DNA from 4 places in the Williamsia sp. Y712 genome. Region 2 is predicted to be linked to each of the others. Evidence: predicted binding sites of a transcription regulator. Region 2 holds the regulator's gene; each other region holds the start of a gene.
What was found. Region 2 encodes LexA, which represses DNA repair genes until DNA is damaged. Its sites were predicted from a motif close to CGAACANNTGTTCG; they were not measured.
Positions count from the first base shown of each region.

Region 1 (5,801 bases), on a different contig from region 2:
ATGCTCTCGGCCATCCACTACGCCATCGACTTCCTGGCCGAGCATCGCGACATCCACGTCGACCTGGCGAAGATCGATCTCACCGAAAAAGCGGTGTACGACATGCTCTGTCGCGCCGACACCGTCGGTGTGTTCCAGGTGGAGTCGCGGGCACAGATGGCCACCCTGCCGCGGCTCAAACCCCGAAAGTTCTACGACCTGGTGGTCGAGGTGGCACTGATCCGGCCGGGCCCGATCCAGGGTGGGTCTGTGCATCCCTACATTCGTCGTCGCAATGGTCTGGAAGAGCCGACCTGTGAGCATCCCTCGATGGAGCAGGCGCTCAAACGGACCCTCGGGGTACCGCTGTTCCAGGAACAACTCATGCAGTTGGCGGTCGATGTTGCCGGCTTCAGCGCCGCCGAGGCCGATCAGTTGCGACGGGCGATGGGGTCGAAACGATCACCAGAGAAGATGGATCGCCTGCGCAGCCGGTTCTACCAAGGCATGGAAGACCTGCACGGGATCACCGGGGAAGTGGCCGATCGCATCTTCGAGAAGATGGCTGCCTTTGCCAATTTCGGTTTCCCCGAGAGCCATTCGCAGAGTTTCGCCTCCCTGGTCTTCTATTCGTCGTGGCTCAAGCTGCATCACCCGGCGGCCTTCTGTGCGGCACTGCTGAAGGCACAGCCGATGGGTTTCTACTCACCGCAGTCGTTGGTCGCCGATGCCCGCAGGCATGGGGTCAGGGTGCACGGACCGGACATCAACGTCTCGCAGCCCCATGCGGACCTGGAGAACGGTGGCCTCGATGTCCGGCTCGGGCTGGGGTCGGTGCGCAACATCGGCATCGATCTGGCCGAGAAGATCGTGGCGCAGCGGGACGCCGGGGGACCGTTCAACGGTGCTGCGGACCTGTCCCGTCGCTGTGAGGTGAGCACCCGGCAACTGGAGTCGCTGGCCACGGCGGGGGCACTGGAGTGTTTCGGGACCAGCCGCCGCCAGGCGTTGTGGGATGCCGGGGCAGCCGCTGCGGAGAAGTCGGATCGGCTGGCGTTGCACGAGGTCAACGGATCACCCGCGCTGCCGGGTATGAGTGATGTGGAGATGGCCGCCTCGGATGTGTGGGCCACCGGCGTCAGCCCGGGAAGCTATCCCACCGAATTCATCCGGCCCCAGCTCAAAGAGCTCGGTGTGGTCGCGGCGGCCGATCTGTTGTCGGTGCCCGATGGTTCCCGGGTGCTGGTCGGGGGAGCGGTGACACATCGGCAGCGGCCGGCCACCGCCTCGGGGGTGACCTTTGTGAATCTCGAGGACGAAACCGGCATGGTCAACGTGGTCTGCTCGGTGGGTTTGTGGGCCAAATACCGCAAGTTGGCCCAGTCGTCGCCTGCTCTACTGATCCGGGGCCGGGTTCAGAACGCCGAGGGTGCGGTGACCGTGGTGGCAGAACGTATGCAGCGCATGGATCTTCGGGTCGCCAGCCGATCCCGGGATTGGGCCTGATCCGTCGAGTGTGCTGAAAACCGTCGTTGATCATGGCGTAATAACCTGAAGGCGTGGAAAAACTGGTGGTGGTCACGGTGAAGCCGAACAGTCGTAAGGGCCCGCTGATCGAAACCGACGACGCGGGTGCGCTCACGGTGTTCGTCCGGGAACCGGCCACCGAAGGCAAAGCCAATGCGGCTGTCGCGGCATTGCTGGCCAAGCACTTCGGTGTTGCAAAAAGCTGCGTGACGTTGACAGGTGGTGCCACTTCACGCGTTAAAAGATTCAAAATCGTTGGTTGAGTCGCCGCGCTGAGTTTCTTCGTATTGCTATCGAAAGATGTTGCAGCAAAACATAATTGGCGAGAATCTACCCTTGCGAACACGTGTTCGAACCGCTAGGCTGGGGTCAGTTGATCGCAGAGACCACTGACGAACAAATCCTCTTCCCAAGAGAATTATCAGCTTTCCTGTTGCTTCATGCCCGGAGGTGTTCTGTGGTGCGGCTTCTCGATATGGTTGATTCCCTGGTCGACTTGGTGCTACCCGACGATCCCCACGCGGCGCTCGGGATGACAAAAGATCTGATCACCCTACGCAACGCGACCGAGCATCAACTCATGGTGTGCGCCGCGGTGATCGACGAGTCCGGCATCGCTCGCACAGCCGGATCGACAACGGCAAAGTTGTTGCAGGCCAACGGTGCAGCCCCGGTCTCCGCATACCGCTGGTTACGCATCGGTGTCGGCATCGATGGCTTGGATCGGACTGCGGGTTATTCGAGGGACGGGTTTCTTGCATCCGAGCACGTCGATGCGGTGGTCAAAGGTGTCGCGCATGTGGTCGGCCGGTCCGCGGTTGCGGTCGCGGCCGAGGAGAAGGTTGAGTTCGAGCGGAAGTTGTTGAGTCAGGCAATTTCCGGGGCGACGCCGGCTGAGATCGGTGCGGCCGCCCGGTTGCTGGGGAACGAGATGGCGAAGGACACCGGGGGGCCACCACCGGCCGAAGACCGGTCCTTGAACAGTCTGGACTACGCGGTCCGTGAAGGTCGTTGTGTCGGGACGTTCGATGTGGATGCGGTGATCGGTGAAAAGTTGTTCTCCGCGTTGGACTTCTGGAGCAAGAAACGGCCGCAGCCTGACGGCTCGGACGATCCGCGCACACTCTCGCAACGACGCGCCGACGCCCTGCATCAACTGCTTGACTGCGGTGGTGGTGGGCAGACGCTGGTGTCGGCGCCGCGGACCGAGGTGATGGTCACCGTTCCCGCCGATCATCCCGAGGCTGCATCACTGCCGTGGATGGGTCCGATCACCGAGGCGACCGCGGCGATGTTGGCGTGTGATTCGTCGATCACCTCGATCACCCTGGACGGGCAGCAGGTGCCTGTTGATTTGAGTCCGCCGCAACGGCTGTTCAAGGGGTTGGTGCGCAACCGCACCTGCCACATGGCGGTTCACAACACCGACTGGGACGTGATCATGGGCTCCGACGGTCACCCGTGGCTGATCCCGCCCGCTGACATCGACCCACAGCGAAGACCGCTGCCTGCTTACAACAGGCGAACACTCACTCTCGCTGCCTGACTCTGACGCAACTGACTTCCCCTGTCGCACCCGGCTCCGGCCGGGACCGCGCGCGAACATCGACAACTTCATAGTGTGAAAGCGGTGGTGCTGCCGCCCGGACCTGGTCGATCCAGTCAGATCAACCGGGCCATGGCGGCAGCAGCCACCGCGGCCGGGGTTACGAGCCCCCGCCGGCGTGCGCTGCTGCTTGCGATGGCGGAACAGGTGGATTGGGCCCGGTGACGTCGGCCGCCGCGGGCACGGGTACCACCCGGCAGCCGGAAAGAGCCTAACCTCGGTATATGACCACGAGAAGCACGTATTCGAGCAATCTCGACAAACAAGCGTCGGGAGACGACCAGGCGAACGCCAAGCAGGTCATCGACTCCCACATCAAGGATCTGTGGGAACTGGAGGACGGTTGGAAAGGTGCCGGTTCGCTGGCACCGACGGCCGAGGCCAAGGCGTTCTTCGAGTCGTACTGGGACGGTCTGAGCAGTTCCTACTGGACCGAGTCCACACCGTCCGCCACCGTGGACGGTGGTTTGAGCATGCAATGGGCCCGCGACAAACGTGGTTACACCGCGGACATCCTGCCCGGTGGTGAACTACAGCTGACGGTCACAGAGGTCTCCCCGGCCGACAACGCCGAGCTCATGATCGCCGAGCCGACGACCGCCATGCTGCGCAGATTTGTCATGCGCGGCCTGCCCCTCGACTGACCGGGTGCTCAGACGGCGCCGGGGAATCCGTGTTGACGCCAGGCTTCGTAGATCACGATGCTCGCGGCGTTGGCCAGGTTGAGGGAGCGTCGTCCGGGCAGCATCGGGATGCGGACGGTCTCGGTGATGTGGGGGTCTGCCAAGACCTCGGCGGATAGTCCGGTGGGTTCCGGGCCGAACAGCAGGACGTCGCCGGGCTGATATTTGATGTCGGTGTAAAAGGTGTCCGCATGGGCGGTGAAGGCGTACACCCGCTTGGGTGCCAGTGCGCCCCACGCCGCCAGCAGATCGGAATGAACACTCACCGTCGCCATATCGTGGTAGTCGAGCCCGGCTCGTTTGACTTTGGGCTCGGACAGGTCGAAACCGAGTGGTTCGACCAGGTGGAGTTCACAACCGGTGTTGGCGGCCAGTCTGATCGCATTTCCGGTATTGGGTGGGATACATGGTTCGTGAAATAGCATTCTGAACACTCGCCAAGCTTGCCGTACCGGCGCATCGACCCCACCGATGGGTGTCGCAAAACGACCCGCCTTTGCAAAGACGAGCCACAAATAGTGGCTCGTCTTCGTATTTTCTGGCTCGTTTGGGTGGACGGGTGTGCCCGTGTAGACATGGGGCATGACTGATGTGGCGCAGGGTGAACAGTTCGACTATGCCGACTTCTCAGGGGAGACCTGGGAAGACCGGGAGTTTGTCAGCTGTAGCTTCGTCGAAGCCGACCTGAGTGAATTGTCCACTCGTGCAGTGACCTTCACTGATTGTGACTTCACCGGTGCCAACCTCGGATTCTCGAAACACTCCTCGAGCGCGTTCCGCAACTGCCACTTCGAACGCACACACCTGAACAAGGTCGAGATGAGGGACTGCAGTCTGCTGGGATCGGTCATCACCAACTCGCGGGTCCGGCCGATGAAGATCATCGACAGCGATCTCTCACTCACGTCCATCGGTGGCCTGGACCTCTCGGGTGTTGTCCTGCGGGGTTGCCGGATGCGGGAGGCGAACCTGTCGGATTCGAATCTCACCGGCGCCGACCTGGCCGGGTCGGACCTGTCGGGTGTCCGTGCGATCGGCACAAAACTCGGTGAGGCGAATCTGCGTGGTGCGAGAATAGATCCGATGCTCTGGCTGCAGGCCAAAGTCACCGGTTCACTCGTCGACCACGGGCAGGCGATGGAATTCGCGGCAGCACACGGACTCGACATCGGAGGCTGACCTGAGCAAGCCATCGATCTCCCCGGTGCGCTGGACGTCGACCCCTGCGACGACCGATGGCTGGCCGGAGCCGCAGGAACCCGAGATCACCGTCATCGATATCGAATCCGACTCACCCGAAGATGTGGTCGTCGACGGCCGCGGGCGGATATGGACCGGGGCGATCGGTGGTGACATCATCTGCATCGATCCCGACACCGGGCGCTGGCAGGTGGTTGCCACCACGGGCGGGCGACCACTCGGTATGGAAGTGCTTGGCAGGCGACTGCTCATCTGTGACAGCGAACGTGGACTACTGCAGATGGACCTCGACACCCACGTGATCGAGACCATCCTCGACGAGGTGGACGGTCATCGGCTGACGTTCTGTTCCAACGTGATCGTGACCGAGCACACCGGTGGCACCGATCCGCGGCCGCGTGTGCTGTACGTGAGTCAGTCCACCACGCGGTTCGGTTACGACCACTACAAAGCCGACATCATCGAGCACTCGGCGACCGGACGGCTGATCCGCGTGGACCTCGACGACGATCTTCGGCCGAGCGCCACCGTCGTCCTGGACGACCTGCAGTTCGCCAACGGGATCGTCGCGCACTCCGGGCTCCTGTTCATCGCCGAAACCGGTGACCACCGGGTGCGGTCCTACGATCCCGCGACGGGGGAGCAGTCGATGCTCATCGATCGGCTTCCCGGATATCCGGACAACGCGTCGTTGAGTCGCGACGGACAGCGCATGTGGCTGGCGATGGCGGGTATGCGGAGCCGGCCGCTGGCGTTGCTTGCCGGGCATCCATGGCTGCGGAGGTTGATCTGGCAGGTGCCGGATC
Region 1 covers NZ_JCAIUN010000004.1:221,705-227,505, reverse strand. Annotated here, with positions in the region: gene AC1D75_RS24240 (error-prone DNA polymerase) at 1-1,485, shown strand, start outside; gene AC1D75_RS24235 (DUF167 domain-containing protein) at 1,539-1,769, shown strand; gene AC1D75_RS24230 (DUF222 domain-containing protein) at 1,967-3,052, shown strand; gene AC1D75_RS24225 (hypothetical protein) at 3,337-3,756, shown strand; gene AC1D75_RS24220 (tRNA (cytidine(34)-2'-O)-methyltransferase) at 3,765-4,229, opposite strand; gene AC1D75_RS24215 (pentapeptide repeat-containing protein) at 4,378-4,974, shown strand; gene AC1D75_RS24210 (SMP-30/gluconolactonase/LRE family protein) at 5,000-5,801, shown strand, end outside.
Region 1: AC1D75_RS24230 (DUF222 domain-containing protein) is a predicted target of LexA. The motif match lies at 1,846-1,859, and genes of this name have one in related genera.

Region 2 (5,801 bases):
ACCTTCGTGGCCCTGGCCCCGGACGGTCAGGAGTTGGGCCACTCCAAATCGTTGACAGAGCTCCAGGACCGACTCGGCGGCAAGGCTCGCGCGGCTCTAGAGAAGGAGGCCGCGACCGAGTCGACGCCGGTGGCAACCACCTGGACAGACAAGACGTTCGGAACCATCGCGCGCTCGGTCCGCAACACCGTTGCCGGACAGGAGATCACGAGCTACCCGGCTTTGGTGCCCCGCAAAGGCGGCTTCACCGTTGCCCCGATGTCGACCGAGTCCGAGCAGCGCAGCGCGATGTACAACGCCCTGATCGGACTGCTTCTCAATGATGTGCCGGGCCTACGTCAGAACGCGACTTCTGCACTCGGGACCGCGGAGCGGCTGGCACTGAGCCAAAGCCCTTACCCCAGCGGTGAGGCATTGCTCACCGATTGCGTGCGGGCGGCGGTGATCGACCTGGTTCCCCCGCAGCCGGAGGTCTGGACCGCTGCCGACTACGCCGCGCTGAAAGGCCATGTCGCCGGGCAGGTCACGAGTCGGGCCACCACCAAATTGCGCCAAGCCGCGGCGATCTTGACCCGGGTGGCTCCGCTGCGTACCGCCATCGCGGCCAGCACGGTGACTGACGCTGCCGACGACGTGCGCGATCAACTCGCGGATCTTGTCTTCGACGGGTTCATCTCGGCCACCGGTGGCGAACACCTCCCCGAGATCCCGCGGTATCTGGATGCTGCCCTGGCCCGGCTGGAACAGCTGCCGGCCTCCGCTTCTCGGGACGCCGCGTCGATGGCAGCCATCGATCGCGTGGTGGCCGCATGGACAGACCATCTGCAGATGATCCCGCCGCAGCGGCGCGATGCGGTCAGCGAGGCCGCGGGCTGGATTGTCGAGGAATTGCGCGTCGGACTGTTTGCTCAACAGCTCCGAACCGCTTACCCGATCTCAGAAAAACGTGCCATCAAGGCGATCCGCGACTTGCGGTAGTGGCGCTAAGGCTTGCTCGACCGGAGGTCGTCGATTTCTTTCTGGAAATCATCCACCGAGTCGAATGACCGGTAGACGGAGGCGAATCGCAGGTATGCGACCTCATCGAGATCGCGAAGCGGGCCGAGGATAGCCAGACCGACCTCATTGGCCGGCACTTCCGCCGAGCCTGATGCCCGCACCGCTTCTTCCACCTGCTGCGCGAGATGCTGCAATTTGTCGTCGTCGACCGAACGGCCCTGGCAGGCCCGGCGGACGCCGCGCATGACCTTCTCACGACTGAACGGTTCAGTGACGCCCGTTCGCTTGACCACCGAGAGCACCGCGGTCTCCACCGTGGTGAAACGGCGTGCACACTGCGAACAGGCGCGGCGGCGACGGATGGCCTGACCCTCGTCCGCCACCCGCGAATCGATTACGCGGGTGTCCTCGTTCTTGCAAAACGGGCAATGCATGCACGATTCCTCGACGGTCGACGGCCTGGGCGGAGTGACCAGACACTGTGACTCCGAGGATACCGTCCGCGATCGCGGCCCCTCCACGGTCTACCTCGCGTAGACGGGGGTGACCAATGCCTGACCCACCGACAGTGCCGAGTTGTTCATGGCGTTGAGTTCCATGATCTTCGCAACCACGGCTTCGGTCGGCATCTCGGGTGCGATGCGGGAGGCGATGGCGCCCAACGACTCCCCCGATTGGACCCGGACGACCTCGGTTCCGACGCGGGCCGGATCGGCGGACTGTTGCATGACGCCGCCGAAGAAGGTCATGAACGCCACCACGAGCATCAGACCGACGCCGGTGACCGACGCAGCCGCCCAGGCGCGTCTGCGGGCGAAGACCATCTCGCGAGCGGTCGGTATCCGCCGCTCGGAATTACGCGAATCGGCACACGAGACGGCGACCCGGCGCTGCGCAGGCAGACGGCGACCGGCCGGGCGTGATGTGTCCGCGGGCCGTACCGGGCGCGTGGTGCGCGGGGCGGTACCGCTCTCGGAGTGGTGAACAGGCCGAGCTGTGGCCGGCCGGATGATGGTGGTGGCTGCAGTCATGGGGTTCAGTCCTCGATCATCGGTTTCGATCTCTATTCGATCACTCGTTCGATTGAAAGAGTGTTCGATTTGTACCACGGGCCTCCGACAAAGCGCCACGCCTGATCGAACAAATGTTTGAGACTTGTGACCATTTGCACTATCTTTGTCGACATGGACCCCGCCCGATACCGCATGAACTGGAGGACCTGATGGCCGATACAACCCAGCCCCCGACACCGGCGGACGGGGCCGCGACCACTGTTGTCGCCACCGAACCACTCGCCGAGGGCTCACTGACCCCCCGTCAGAAAGCAGTTCTCGAGGTCATCCGTACCTCGGTTCGCGAGCGCGGCTACCCGCCGAGCATCCGGGAGATCGGTGACGCCGTCGGTCTGACCTCAACGTCGTCGGTCGCCCACCAGCTCCGCACGCTCGAACGCAAGGGTTTCCTGCAGCGCGAGAACAACCGGCCTCGAGCGGTGAACATCCAGGACACCGACCTGAACCCGGCCACAGCGGCCGGGCAGGTTCAGACACCGGACGAATCCCTGCCGACACCGACGTTCGTCCCGGTCCTCGGCCGGATCGCGGCCGGCGGTCCGATCCTCGCCGAAGAAGCCGTCGAAGACGTCTTCCCGCTCCCCAAAGAGCTGGTCGGTGAAGGTTCACTGTTCCTGCTCAGGGTCGTCGGTGAATCGATGATCGACGCCGCGATCTGCGACGGTGACTGGGTGGTCGTACGCCAGCAGAATGTTGCCGACAACGGCGACATCGTTGCGGCGATGATCGACGGCGACGCCACGATCAAGACATTCAAGCGCACCAAGGACGCCGTGTGGCTGATGCCGCACAACCCGGTGTTCGATCCCATCCCGGGCAACGATGCCGTCATCCTGGGCAAGGTCGTCACAGTGATGCGCCGACTCTGAGCTCCGAGTCGTAGGCAGATCACTCTCAGAGCGATCAAAGGCGGGGTGTACCGGGATATCCCGGTACACCCCGCCTTTCGAGTTCAGGGGATCACGAAGTGATCAGACCCCGAGACTGCGTCCGATCACTTCCTTCATGATCTCGGTCGTGCCGCCGTAGATGGTCTGCACGCGAGAGTCGAGGAACGCCTTGGCGACCGAGTATTCACGCATGTATCCGTATCCGCCGTGCAGCTGCAGACACCGGTCGACCAGGTGCACCTGGTTCTCGGTGGCGTAATACTTGGCCATTGCGGCGTCCGGGACGGTCAGCTTCTTCTCGTTCAGCAGACCGATGCAGTGATCGACGAAGACACGCGTCGTCGTGGTCGAGGTGGCCAGTTCGGCCAGCAGGAACCGGGTGTTCTGGAAGTTTCCGATCGAGCGACCGAAGGCCTTGCGGTCCTTGGCGTACTGAACGGTGGTCTCCAGCACCTGCTCCATCGCCGCCGCGGCGACCACTGCGATCGACAGGCGTTCGCGGGGCAGGTTCTGCATCAGGTAGATGAAGCCGAGGCCTTCTTCACCGAGCAGGTTCTCGGCGGGCACGCGGACGTTGTCGAAGCTCAGTTCGGCTGTGTCCTGCGCCTTCATGCCGACCTTGTCGAGGTTGCGGCCGCGCTCGAAACCCTTCATGCCACGCTCGACGACCAGCAGGCTGAATCCCTTCGCGCCTGCCTCGGGGTCGGTGCGCGCGACCACGATCACCAGGTCGGCGTTGATGCCGTTGGTGATGAACGTCTTCGATCCGTTGAGCACCCAGTGGTCGCCGTCTTTCTTGGCGTTGGTCTTGATGCCCTGCAGATCCGAACCGGTTCCGGGCTCGGTCATGGCGATGGCGGTGATGAGCTCACCGGAGGTGAATCCCGGAAGCCAACGCGCCTTCTGCTCATCGTTGGTCAGCTCCAGCAGGTACGGCGCGATGACGTCGTTGTGCAGGGTGAATCCCAGGCCGCTGAACCCGCCCCGTGCGGACTCCTCGGAGACGATGGCCTGGTAGCGGAAGTCGTCGACTCCGCCGCCGCCGAACTCTTCGGGTGCGTCCACGGCCAGGAAGCCGTTCTTACCTGCTTCGATCCACACATCGCGATCGACGATGTTCTGCTCTTCCCAGCGGGCGTGGTGCGGCGCCACATGCTGTTCGAGGAAGCTTCGGTACGAATCGCGGTAGAGGAGGTGTTCAGGCTCGAAAATCGTACGTTCCATCAAGGTCTCCATAACGAGGTGTCAAAACGCGGATGTGCCAGTAACTGTAACTGGATTCTACATTTAGCCCAAGGGCCTGGAGGCCTGGATTTTCAGAACAAGTCAGATGCGGCGAACTCGGCCAGCTGGCTGGCAAGCGCAGAAGGCACGCTGGCGACGATCTCCGTGCCATCGGCGCCGTGCTCTTCGCGCGTCACATCTCCCTCGGCGTGGATGCGCGAGACCAGGTCACCCCGGGAGTACGGCACCCGGACGGTGACATGGACGTCATGTCGCGACACCGACTCCCGGACCCGCTCGAGCAGTTCCGGGATACCTTCGCCCGTGGCCGCCGAGATGAAGACCGCGTCGGGAAACAGACTCCGAAGCTGCGTCAGCACCGTCGGATCGGCGACGTCGATCTTGTTCACCACGAGAAGCTCCGGTGGTGCGGTCGCCTTCTCGTCCTGGATCACCTGATCGACGACCTTGCGCACCGCGCTGATCTGGTCCGTCGGAATCGGGTCCGACCCATCGACGATGTGCAACAGCAGGTCAGCGTCCGCGACCTCTTCCAAGGTCGAACGGAACGCCTCGACAAGCTGGGTGGGCAGGTGCCGGACAAATCCGACGGTGTCTGTGACCACGATTTCCCGACCGTCGTCGAGGGACATCTTCCGGGTTGTCGGGTCGAGGGTGGCGAACAGCGCATTTTGCACCAGCACACCCGATCCGGTCATCGCATTGATCAGACTGGACTTGCCCGCGTTCGTGTAACCGACGATCGTGACCGATGCGACAGCGGACTCTTTCCGCTTGGTGCGCTTGGTGTTTCGCGACGTCTTCATCTCACGGATCTCGCGGCGCAACTTCGCCATCCGCTCACGGATGCGGCGACGGTCCGTCTCGATCTTCGTCTCACCGGGGCCACGCAGACCCACGCCACCGTTGCTGCCCGCCCGGCCACCGGCCTGGCGGGACATCGATTCACCCCAGCCGCGAAGACGCGGCAGCATGTATTCCATCTGAGCCAGCGCGACCTGGGCTTTGCCCTCGCGCGACGTGGCGTGCTGGGCGAAGATGTCGAGGATCAGGGCGGTGCGGTCGATGACCTTGACCTTCACCACCTTCTCCAACGCGGTGAGCTGTGCGGGTGTCAGTTCACCGTCACAGATGACGGTGTCGGCGCCGGTGGCCTCGACGATGTCGCGAAGTTCATGAGCTTTGCCCGATCCGATGTAGGTGGCCGGATCCGGCTTGTCCCGACGTTGGATGAGACCTTCGAGCACCTCGGAGCCGGCGGTCTCGGCCAAGGCCTTCAGCTCGGCAAGACTCGATTCCGCCTGCGCGGTGGTGCTGCCCTGCAACCAGACACCGACCAGAACGACCCGCTCCAGTCGAAGCTGCCGGTATTCGACCTCGGTGACATCGGTGAGTTCGGTGGACAGGCCCGCAACGCGCCGCAACGAGGCCCGATCGTCGAGTTGCAGGTCGCCGAGCGTGGGCCCCTTGTGGAAGTTCGGCAGGTGGACCTCTGGGGCGCGGGGCTCACGAACCTTCGAGTCCGGAAAGTCCGAGTCCGGGCTATTCGAGTCTGGGCTGTTCGAGTCCGGGCCGTCAGAAGCGGGATCGTCAG
Region 2 covers NZ_JCAIUN010000002.1:683,392-689,192, forward strand. Annotated here, with positions in the region: gene hrpA (ATP-dependent RNA helicase HrpA) at 1-978, shown strand, start outside; gene nrdR (transcriptional regulator NrdR) at 984-1,433, opposite strand; gene AC1D75_RS18005 (LysM peptidoglycan-binding domain-containing protein) at 1,524-2,030, opposite strand; gene lexA (transcriptional repressor LexA) at 2,222-2,941, shown strand; gene AC1D75_RS18015 (acyl-CoA dehydrogenase family protein) at 3,044-4,186, opposite strand; gene hflX (GTPase HflX) at 4,279-5,801, opposite strand, start outside.

Region 3 (5,801 bases), on a different contig from region 2:
TCCCGGAGAGACGCTACGAATCAGGGTGTGGGAGGACGGATCCCGCTTCCTCATCACGGCATCGGTCGCCGAACGTGATGACGCACCAGCGCTCGGAAATGTAGTGCTGACCACGTTTCGTCACCAGGACTGACGAAGCCCGGCCCGAACTTGGGTCAGGCGGCACTCATGAAGATGGCAACCAGGCCGACGAAAATTGCGGCCAAAGAGCCAAGCAGCGCGAGAAGCCGCCAGATACGCAGTTTGATAACCGGAGTTGTGTGGACATGCAGTGAGGTCATCAGATTCCCTCTCTTGTGAATATGGCCAGCCCGGCTGGGTCGGTCGTCACCAGCAACTTCAACAATTTCCGTTACCAGTGTGACTAATGTGACACACGGGACAGGTGATACTCGCGGTCGACACTGCTGCCAGTGATAACGATTACACAACGCGAACAGTTGCCTAGAACACGTTTCACTCGCCTAAATTGGATAAATGGACTCTTCCGGGGGCACCCCGACGCGCGACAAGCTTGGTTTCCGCGCGATTTGGCTCATCGTGGTCGCCTGCGCCGCACTGAGCCTGGTCATCGCCGCGATGGCTTCCCTCAACACCGCGATTCCCGAAATCGCCCCGGCCGTCGGAGCCACCTCCAATCAGGTGACCTGGCTGATCGACGGCTACACACTCACCATCGCCGCCCTCTTGCTTCCGGCCGGGGCCATCGGCGACCGATACGGGCGCCGTGAGGTACTGATCGGCGGGCTCATCGTCTTCACCATCGGCTCATTGCTCCCGATCTGGGTGTCCAACCCCGATCAGTTCATCGCCGCCCGCGCACTGACGGGCGTGGGCGCGGCGTTTGTCATGCCGGCGACGCTGTCAGTCATCACCGCCGGTGTACCCGAATCCAAACGCCATCTTGCCGTGAGTATCTGGGCCGGCGTTGGTGGATCCGGCGGCATTGCAGGCTTCTTCGTGACCGGCGTGCTTCTCGAGTTCTTCAGTTGGCACTCCATATTCGTCACATTCGGCATTTCTGCGGCCGTCACCGCGGTACTGGCCTGCACGATCCCGACATCCAAGGACTCGACCACGCACCGATTCGACTGGATCGGATCGATCACCTCGGCGTGCGGGATCGGCCTACTTGTCTATGGCCTCATCGAGGCACCGCATCGCGGCTGGCTCGACCCACTGTCGCTGCTGGCGCTGATCGGCGGTCTCCTGCTCATCGGGGCATTCTGGTTCTGGCAGCTCAAGAACCCGGAACCGCTGCTCGACGTACGTCTGTTCAACAACCGCGCATTCTCCGCCGGCACATTGAGCATCACGGTGCAGTTCCTTGTGGTCTTCGGGATCTTCCTGGTGCTACTGCAACAGCTGCAGCTGGTCTTCGGATACTCACCGCTCAAGGCCGCAGTCGCCCTGATGCCGATGGTCGGTCTGGTGATGGTGTTCTCGCTGATCGGAAACTGGCTCGCCACCCGAACGAGTTTGCGGACCATTCTGGTCTTCGGTATGGCCGCGATGGGCGTCGGTTCGATCTATCTCGGCGCGGTCAGCCTCGACAGCTATCAGACCATCGTCGTCGCAATGATCATCCTGGCAATCGGTTTGGGTATCGCCACGGCACCCTCGACCACCGCGATCATGGTCAACACACCCACCGACAATCAGGGCGTCGGGTCAGCGGTGAACGACACCGCCCGCGAGCTCGGTTCAGCGATCGGAATCGCTGTCGGCGGAAGCTTGTTGGCCGCCGGCTACACCCGGAACATCGAACCTGTCGCCGCGGACGCCGAGGCGTCGATGCAACAGTTGTCCACACAGCTCGAAGCCGCCGGGCAAACGGAGCGAGCGCAAGAAGCCGCGACCGCTGCCGAATCCATCAGCGAGCACATCACCAACACTCTTGCCGAAGCGCTTCAGGTGGCAGGCCAACTGTCCCCCGTCCAACCAGAGCTCGCCGCACGGATCAGCAAGGGCGCCATCGAGGCCTTCGAAGGACCGATGGGAACCTCATGCCTCGCCTTGGGCGGCGTATGCCTCGCAACGGCCATCGGCCTTGTCTTCCTCACGCCCAAACAGATCGACGACGGTGCGGCAGAGCGTGCCGCCGCCAAAGCCGAAGCGGGCATCAGAGACTGACGTCAGCAGAGGCGTTGCACCGCGTGGGAATGTCGGCGAACGTCCCCCGCTCGGTGCTGCAGCCCAGCTCGTCTGGACGGCAGCACCGCGCGTTTCACGCTATGGAGTTGTCAAAGATGCGTGCGCGGTCCCGACAAGATCTCGGGTGCGCTGGTGGTGGAGAGCTGGTGACAGTAGTGGAGTGTTGGGTCAGGCGGCGAGGGTGAGGGTTCGCCGGTTGTAGGCCGGCAGTGGTTTTCGCTGTGGGTCGGTGTCGGCGGGTGGGATCAGCCACGGGTGTCCGTCGGTGCCCATGATGACGTCCCAGTCGGTGTTGTGCACCGCCATATGGCAGGTGCGGCACAGCAGGCATCCGTTGTCGAGGGTGGTGAGGCCGCCGTCGACGAAGTGCACGATGTGGTGGCAGTCCGACCAACCGGCCTTGGCCCCACACTTGATGCAGCAGGTGTCGCGGATGATGATCGCTTTGCGGACCAAACCCTTGAACAGACGTTTCGGCGGACTCAGATCGACCGGGACTTCCTGTCCGTCCAGGGTGATCGAGGTGATCGACGAATCGCACGCCAACATTGCGGCGGTGGCTTCGGTGACCGGACCCATCCAGGGCAGCGAGGCAGCCTCGGGATGATCGGCGGGCACGGTCACCATCACCTCGGTCCGCGGCGCCGACACCAACGTCTGTCCACCACCACCGCAATCCAGAAGTTGGTGCAGCGCATCAGCTCGGCGTTGGGTGGGGCTTCGACTGTCATCCGAGCCATCCGATTCAGTGCGCGCTTTGGACCAGAAGTCCAACGCGGAGAACAACTTTTCCCCGATCACCGCATCAACATCGAACGTCCCGACACAGCGACCCTCGTGAACTTTGTATTCGAGACTGTTCAGCGACCGGTCCTCCGCCGGCGGCGGACCACCGGTATCCCGGGCCACCTCGTTACCCAGCGCGCGAGCCTCCGCGCCGATCTCAGCTGGCGCGGCTCCGGAAATGGCGTGGCTCAGCAGTTTCCGCTCAAAGCCAACCTGCTGTTCGGAAGTTATAGGAACCTCGGACCGGCCAACAATATGCGCAACCCCTTTGACCACCGCATCGACATGCTCGGACGACAAAAACCCGTCCCGTGAATACCCGGCAGTACGATCCAGACCGGCGAGGCCCGGACCGATGCGCAACCACCGATACGCCGATGCTGGTACCGCGCCATTGGCCTGCAACAACTTTGACGTGGTAGACCCCGCCTTACGGGCGATACCCGACTCGTCGATCACCGCGGCGCACACCGCGAGCTGATGCTCGGTGGCGTTGCGTAGGGTGATCAGATCCTTCGCCATGCCCAACGTGGCAGTTGGATCATCGGGTAAGACCAGGTCGACCAGATCGTCGACCATCTCGAGAAGTCGCATAGCACAGCACCTTCCAAGGAGAGAGCAAACCGGGGGGCGTCGACCGGAGTGTCTCTGCGGGGAAGGCGTCAGATACGTTGTGCTTGTGGTCGACTGACTCCACCATACCGAGTCGAACGCATGTTCGCAAGGTCGAAAGTGGTGTATCCGACTCCACCGCAACGTCTTTCGGTAGACAGACAAACAACTGACGAATGTGAGCCCGCGGAGTCAGTCGCTGTGCGCGGAGGGAGTGCCGATGCCGCGGAGAATATTGTCGACCAGAGCGTCCGCGAAGGCGGCGGTCAGCGGTTGCGCCGGGAGCAACAGCCGGTGGTAGGCCGCACCCCACAACTGGTCGACCACCACTTCGAGGTCGACATCATCGCGAACCTCACCCGCCTCCTGCGCCAGCCGAAGGCGGTCGACCGCGAGTTGGCGGCGCGGTCGCGTGTACGTCGTCTCGATCGTTGCGGCGAGTGCGCGATCCGATTGGGAAAGCCCCACCAACTCTGCGATCACGCGACCTCGAGGGGTGTCGACGAGCAGGTGGATGAAGGAATGCAACTGCGCCTTGAGGTCGCGGCCGAGGTCGCCAGTGTTCTGGAAACCCAGCTCCACCTCGACGGCGGAGAAGTACGCCTCGAGCGCGAGCGCCCCCGGCGACGGCCACCACTTGTACAAGGTCATCTTGCTGACGCCGGCATGAGTTGCGACCTTGTCGAAGGTCACGGCTTTGATTCCGCCGGTGAACAGCAGCTCCGTCGTCGCGGCAAGAACAGCCTGGTGCACGTCCGCTGCCGCGCGGCGCCCTCTTCCGGCGCGCAACTTGATGTCCTTCTCGGCGGGCAACCCGTCCGTCGTCAATGGCCTCACCCCTTGCCTCATATGTACAAGTAGTCTACATTTCAGTTTATGTACAACTAGTCCACTTATGGAGGGAGCTGGCCATGGTCAGCAACAATCACAATGCCCGTTCCGCGATCGTCTTCGGCGGCTCCGGCGGAATCGGAAAGGCGGTCGCCGAACGCCTCGCGGCCGACGGCAACAACGTGGTGGTCCACTACGCCGGACGGGCAGCGGCAGCCGAAGCGGTGGCCAACGGCATCACCGCAAGCGGCGGGACGGCCATCACTGCCGGCGGTGACGTTGCGGACGACACCCAGGTGGAGCGTGTTTTCGATCAGACCGCCGAGCAATTCGGTGGTGTCGACATCGTTGTCAACACTGCGGGCATCATGCTGCTCGCACCTGTCGCCGACATGAATCTCGACGACTTCGATCGAATGCATCGGACCAATGTCCGAGGGACGTTTGTCGTGTCCCAGCTCGCGGCCCAGAAACTGCGCCCGGGCGGCGCGCTGATCAACTTCTCCACCTCGATAACCCGTCTGCAACAACCGAATTACGCCGCGTATGCCGCAACGAAAGGAGCTGTCGAGGCGTTGACGCTGATACTCGCGCGCGAACTACGTGGGCGCGACATCACCGTCAACGTCGTCGCGCCGGGCCCAACCGCAACACCATTGTTCCTCGACGGCAAACCCAGCGAACTGATCGACCAGCTGGCAAGCGCCGCTCCACTGGAGCGACTGGGCGAGCCCGAGGACATCGCAGAAGTCGTCGCGTTCCTGGCAGGCCCGGGACGATGGGTCAACGGACAGACTTTGTACGCCAACGGCGGCATCGCCTGATCGCATGCGGCACAACGCCCCCGGGCTACCTCAGCTGCTCACCGCGCCCGAAACCGATGTGCCGAGTGCGGCGTCCTTGGCCCACCGGTAGTCAGCCTTACCGGCCGGGGTCCGTTTGATCTCGTCCACCAACACCAGTAGACGGGGAATCTTGTAACCCGCCAGCATCGTTCGGCAGTGTTCCTGGATTTCGTCGAGCGTCGGCGCGGTCTGGTCCGGGCGGACCGCAACCACGGCCGAGACCTTCTGCCCCATACGTTCGTCGGGGGCGCCGACCACCAATGCATCGGCGACCGCGGGGTGAGCGTGCAGGCAGGCCTCGACCTCTTCGGCAAACACCTTCTCGCCACCGGTGTTGATGCACTGCGAACCGCGTCCGAGGAAGACGATGGTGCCGTCGGCCTCGACGTGCGCCATATCGCCGAGCACCGATACGCGGGTGCCGTCGGGCAACGTGGGGAATGTTCGTGCCGACTTCTCCTCATCCCCGTAATAGCCCAGGGGAACATTCCCGATCCGCGCGATCATCCCCACCTCACCGGAGCCGGGTTCGATCGGCTCCAGTTTTTCGTCTAGCACCGTCATCTTCGAAGA
Region 3 covers NZ_JCAIUN010000003.1:322,566-328,366, reverse strand. Annotated here, with positions in the region: gene AC1D75_RS20830 (MaoC/PaaZ C-terminal domain-containing protein) at 1-133, shown strand, start outside; gene AC1D75_RS20825 (hypothetical protein) at 156-281, opposite strand; gene AC1D75_RS20820 (MFS transporter) at 478-2,133, shown strand; gene AC1D75_RS20815 (HNH endonuclease signature motif containing protein) at 2,323-3,534, opposite strand; gene AC1D75_RS20810 (TetR/AcrR family transcriptional regulator) at 3,745-4,305, opposite strand; gene AC1D75_RS20805 (SDR family oxidoreductase) at 4,464-5,207, shown strand; gene AC1D75_RS20800 (AMP-binding protein) at 5,238-5,801, opposite strand, start outside.
Region 3: AC1D75_RS20815 (HNH endonuclease signature motif containing protein) is a predicted target of LexA. The motif match lies at 3,648-3,661, and genes of this name have one in related genera.

Region 4 (5,801 bases), on a different contig from region 2:
GTCCGCCGGTCCGGTCCGCGACGGCTTGGGCCAGCGCGAACAGATCACCGGCGGTTCCGCTGGCCATCGACTCCGCCGTTCCGGCACGCGCCTGCTCCAGCACTCGCCCGATCAGGTTGTAGATGCGCTCCCAGCGGGCGTGTGGGTCAACGGCCACGACCGCAACGCCTGCACCCGCCGCCCGACGCACCAACGTCGCCGTCGGCGACTTCACCAGCATCGCGGTGGGGGTCCGGGTCCCGAGTGTCGCCAGCCAGGCGATCACCTGATCGCAGCCCACACCGACCAGCAGCGCGAGATCGGCGCCGCGGGCCGCCCGGCCCACGCCCAGGCGCAGATCGTCGTCGTCGAGTAGAGCCATCGACGACACGGACCGATCCAGACCTTCGGGCGCTTCGACCAGCGTCACCAGCGTGCCGTCCAAGGCCAGGAGTAGGCGCCCGAGCGTGATCGACGCCGATTTACCAGGTTCGGACATCCGCAGCCCCCTTTGTTCAGCTGGACCAAGCATATGCAGTCCCTTTGGCCTGTTGGCTATCGTTTTTGCAACGCCGCCGGGCTGTGATGGGGAGATGGATGCCATCACCACACCCCCGCGTGCGCACAACGAACCCGTCCACACTTATGCCCCGGGCTCACCTGAACGCCGACGAATCGTCGATGAGCTGCGCAGTCTCACCGCCGCCGCCCCGATCGAACTGCCCCATGTGATCAACGGTGCCCATGTCACCGGCACCGGAACGCCGACCCCGGTTGTGCAACCCCACGCTCACCACGAGGTTCTCGGCACCTTCACCAACGCCACCCACGACGACGCCCGGGCAGCGGTGGATGCAGCCCTGGCAGCCGCGCCGGGGTGGGCGGCAACCGACTTCGATGCGCGTGCCGCGGTCCTGTTGCGGGCGGCAGATCTGATGTCCGGGCCCTGGCGCGAGAAGATCGCCGCGGCCACCATGCTCGGACAGTCGAAATCGGTGCAGCAGGCCGAGATCGACGCTCCCTGCGAACTTGTCGACTTCTGGCGGTTCAACGTCGGATTTGCTCGCGAGATCCTCGCCGAACAACCGGTGTCGAGCGCCGGCGTGTGGAATCGACTCGATCACCGCCCACTCGAGGGATTCGTTTACGCGATCACACCGTTCAATTTCACGGCCATCGCCGCAAACCTTCCCACCGCCCCCATGCTGATGGGCAATACGGTGGTTTGGAAACCGTCACCGACACAGACCTATTCGGCCTACCTCACGATGAAACTACTCGAGGCGGCGGGACTGCCTCCCGGTGTCATCAACCTTGTTGCCGGTGACGGGATCGCGGTGAGCGATGTGGCACTCCGTGACCCGAACCTGGCCGGAATCCATTTCACCGGTTCGACGAACACTTTTCAGCATCTGTGGCGTGAGGTCGGGGCAAACATCGACCGCTACCGCAGCTACCCACGACTGGTCGGAGAGACCGGCGGTAAAGACTTTGTACTGGCACACAGTTCAGCTGATCCCGATGTCCTGCGGACCGCCCTGATCAGGGGAACCTTCGAATATCAGGGTCAAAAGTGTTCGGCGGCATCACGGGCCTATATCCCGCGGTCGGTGTGGGACACCATGGGGGACGACTTCCTCGCCGAAGCAAACAACCTGAGCTACGGCGACGTCCGAGACCTGACCAACTTCGGCGGTGCGGTCATCGACCAGCGCGCCTTCGACAAATCATCCGCCGCCATCGAACGGGCCAAATCGGTACCCACGCTGACGATCGCGGCCGGTGGCGACCACGACGACTCCGAGGGTTACTTCGTGCGGCCCACGGTACTACTCGGTGACGATCCGACCGATGAAGCCTTCAGTACGGAGTACTTCGGGCCAATTCTGTCGGTCCATGTCTATCCGGACGACAACTTCGATTCGATTCTGCAGCAGGTTGATTCGACCGCTCGCTACGCGCTCACCGGCGCGGTCATCGCCGATGATCGCGCCGCGGTCGGTGCCGCGTTGTCCGGGCTCCGCAACGCCGCAGGCAATTTCTACATCAACGACAAACCCACCGGCGCAGTGGTCGGACAACAGCCCTTCGGCGGCGGACGCGCGTCGGGAACCAACGACAAGGCGGGATCCAAGCAAAACCTGATGCGCTGGACCTCGACTCGGACCATCAAGGAGACCTTCACTCCGGCAACAACTTCTGGCTATCCGCATATGGAAGTCGACGCTGCCGGGCACACCGCCCGCGAGGACGCGGGCAATCGACCGTGAGGCCGGCCACCGCTGCCGCAGCCCGCAGCATCATCACTGCCGCCGGCCATAGTGGTCGGATCAAGCGCCTGAGCAGGCGCCTACCCGTGACACGAGATGTTGTGCAGCGCTTCGTGCCGGGCGAAACCCACGATGATGCCATGGATGCCTGCCGATCACTGCTGGCATCCGGCCGGATGATCTCCATCGACTATCTCGGCGAGGACACCACCGACGAAACGTTGGCCGAAGCGACCGTCGGGGCCTATCTACAACTGATCGACATGCTTGCAGGCCTTGACCTCACGCAATCTGGTCATCCGATGGAGGTGTCGTTGAAATTGTCGGCGCTGGGCGGCGCACTCCCCCGCCACGGAGAGAAGATCGCGCTGGAGAATGCGCACCGCATCGCATCGGCTGCCACTCGGGCCGGCGTGTGGGTGACCATCGACGCCGAAGATCACACCACCACCGACTCGACCCTGCGGATCGTCCGCGAATTGCGGTCCGACTTCCCCGATCTCGGTACCGTGCTGCAGGCCTATCTGCATCGCAGTGAGGACGACTGTCATGCATTTTCCGGACCGGGGTCGCGGATCCGGCTGTGCAAGGGCGCATATGCCGAACCAGCAGCGGTGGCGTTCCAGGACAAGCACGACGTCGACGCGGCCTACCTACGTTGCCTGCAGGTCTTGATGGACGGCGACGGATATCCGATGGTCGCCAGCCATGATCCCGCGATGGTGGCGGCCGCTGAGGCAATGGCCACCACCGCCGGTCGGGACACCGAGCAATGGGAACACCAGATGCTCTATGGCATCCGCGATTCCGAACAGCAACGACTTGCCCAGGCGGGCCGTCAGATCCGCGTCTACGTTCCGTTCGGCTCCCAGTGGTACGGCTACTTCATGCGCCGCTTGGCCGAGCGCCCCGAGAACCTGACGTTCTTCCTACGAGCGCTGGTCTCCCGCAGTTGAGCCTTCGCAGTGACACCTCAGTGACACCAGTTGCCTTGACGGGGGTTGAGTTACGCGACTGACGCGCACAACACGTTGCCTCACAAGGAGTTCACGTCGGCCGACGCCAAACACCTTACTCGAACAAACATTCGACACGATGTGTTTTCCGGAGTATTCTGGTTGAAAGAATTCAATCAGATGTGCTGGGGGGCATGATGACTGACGATCCATCTGATGAAGTCGGGGTTGGTTCTTCTTCGGTTCCGGTGTTGGTGCGTAAGTACCTCGAGTTGGAGTTGCTCGTTGCCGATATCGCGGAGTGCGTCGATTCCGATATGTCCGATGTTGAGCTCAATGAGCTTGTGCGGGTGCATGAACGGATAGTTCGTAAGCTCGAGTTCACCGGGGTGCGTCACCTGTTGCGGGTTTCGGATCGGTCATCGTTTACCGAAGCCGGGTATTCGTCGTTGTTCGGTTTCACGCGTAGCGAGTTGCGGTTGACGAAAGGGCAAACCTCTTCCCGGATCCGGGGTCTGGAGGCGGTGGGGCGATTCCATACGATGCAGGGTGAGGAGTTGACGCCGAAGTGCCCTGCCGCTGAACAGGCCTGGGCTCACGGGTTGATCGGGGCCGCGCATATGGATGTGATGCTGGATGTGCGCAAACACATTCCGTCAGCGGCTGATCCGGCCGTGTATGACGTGGTCGATCATTGGATGACCGAAGAAGCTGTCGGCCAAGACCCCACCCAGTTGGCCGCATCGGGCCGTGCGGTGTTGGCCCGAGTCGATCCCGACGGCCAGCTGACCGACGATTCGGATCGGGCGCGTAAACGCAGTGTGAGTCTGGGTGATCAAGGGGTAGACCTGATGGCCAAGATCTCCGGCACCCTGGATCCGGAAACGTTGGCGATGTTCAAGACCGTGATGGATGTCTGGGCTGCCCCGGGGATGAACAACCCGGCTGACCCGAACTCGCCGACCGGGGCCTCCGATGATCCGAAACAGGATGCAGAGCTGATCAAGGCTGCTGCCGAACGGGATATCCGTTCGACGGGCCAACAACATCACGATGCGCTGAAGGCGATCCTGACAACGATTTTGGAGTGCAACCTGCTCGGCAAGTCGCATCGGGGTTTGCCGGCGCAGTTGATCATCACGATGACCAAAGCGCAGCTCGACGACTGTGCGGGGATCGCGAGAACGGCGTCGGGAGTGGATATTCCGGTCAAAGAGGCCCTGCACCTGGCAGCGCGGTCCGACAAATATTTGGCCGTGTTCGCCGACCACTCCGCGGAGGTGTTGTATCTGGCCCGGACCAAACGGACCGCGCAGAAAGGCCAGCGGCTCGCGTTGTTCGTCCGGGATCGGGGTTGTTCGCATCCAGGCTGCACCAATCCAGCGACCTGGGTCGAGGCCCATCACCTGCTTGCATGGATCAACGGTGGTCTGACCGACATCAACATGATGGGATCAGCGTGCCCGTCGCACCACAAACTCATCGGCGATGGTCCCGGTCAGTGGCAGACAATCATGATCACCGAAGGCCCAGACAAAGGCCGCGTCGGGTGGATACCCCCGGCGTCGGTTGATCCGGAACGCACACCGCGGGTCAACCGGGCCCAGCACGTCAACGACACATTCGCAGCGGCGTGGCAGAAAGTCCTCGCCGACCGCCAGGCGGTGTTGGCCGAAAAGTCGGCAGAGCTGCCCCGAGATCGTGGTGGCGAAGCCCAAACCGGATCCGACAACCTCGAACACATCGAATAACACCCAGGGCGGGCACGTTTCGGGAATCCAGGGTGGCCGGTCACGGTCCGGCACCGGACCGACAACCCGAAACCGGGCCACCTGCGTTCAGGTGACGCGGTTTCGGGAGGTGCGGCTATGGTCGCGGTCAAGAAGGTCCGATGGCACTCAGGCGGCGATCACGGTGTCGTAGTAGCCGTCGTAGTCGGTGTCCATGGCAATCTCGTCGACGTAACCGTCGTAGTCGTAGTCGGTCTGGACCTCGTCGATCCAGCCGTCGGCATTGGTGTCGTATTCGACGATGTCGGCAACGTTGTCGCCGTTGGTGTCGGTCAGGATGGTGTCGAAGTAGCCGTCGGCGTTGGTGTCGTACTGTTCGATTGCCATGAGGGTGAGTCCTTTTCGTGTCGGGTACCGAATCTTCGGAAGGTGCCACGCTGTGCGGCGGTCGAAGATAGGAGCACCCGGGGCGGCGGTTTGTTCCCGCCCTTGCGAAAAGTGCTCGTCAGTAGCCGATGAATCGGTCGGTGTGCACGCGCCAGGGTTGCCACCGCAGTCCGGGTTCAGCATGCAACAGCATCGGCTTGATGGCGTCGAGCATGGCCGGCGGACCCGACAGGTAGTAGTGCGATCCGGGATGTGCCACGGCAGCAATGTCGCTGGCACCCACCAGTCCGCCGGTCACGGTCACCACCGTGGCACCGGCCGCGCGGGCGGCGTCGAGAACATCGGTGTACACCAATCGATCGTCACCGTTCGCCGCATAGATCAGCGAGACCTGCTTGAGGTCCCCGCCGCGGTCCAACAGGTCGGCGAGCATCGACCGGAACGGCGTGATTCCGATACCGCCCGCGATGAACACAACC
Region 4 covers NZ_JCAIUN010000004.1:695,839-701,639, forward strand. Annotated here, with positions in the region: gene AC1D75_RS26395 (PucR family transcriptional regulator) at 1-478, opposite strand, end outside; gene pruA (L-glutamate gamma-semialdehyde dehydrogenase) at 573-2,249, shown strand; gene AC1D75_RS26405 (proline dehydrogenase family protein) at 2,246-3,205, shown strand; gene AC1D75_RS26410 (HNH endonuclease signature motif containing protein) at 3,400-4,956, shown strand; gene AC1D75_RS26415 (hypothetical protein) at 5,104-5,322, opposite strand; gene AC1D75_RS26420 (oxidoreductase) at 5,441-5,801, opposite strand, start outside.
Region 4: AC1D75_RS26410 (HNH endonuclease signature motif containing protein) is a predicted target of LexA. The motif match lies at 3,326-3,339, and genes of this name have one in related genera.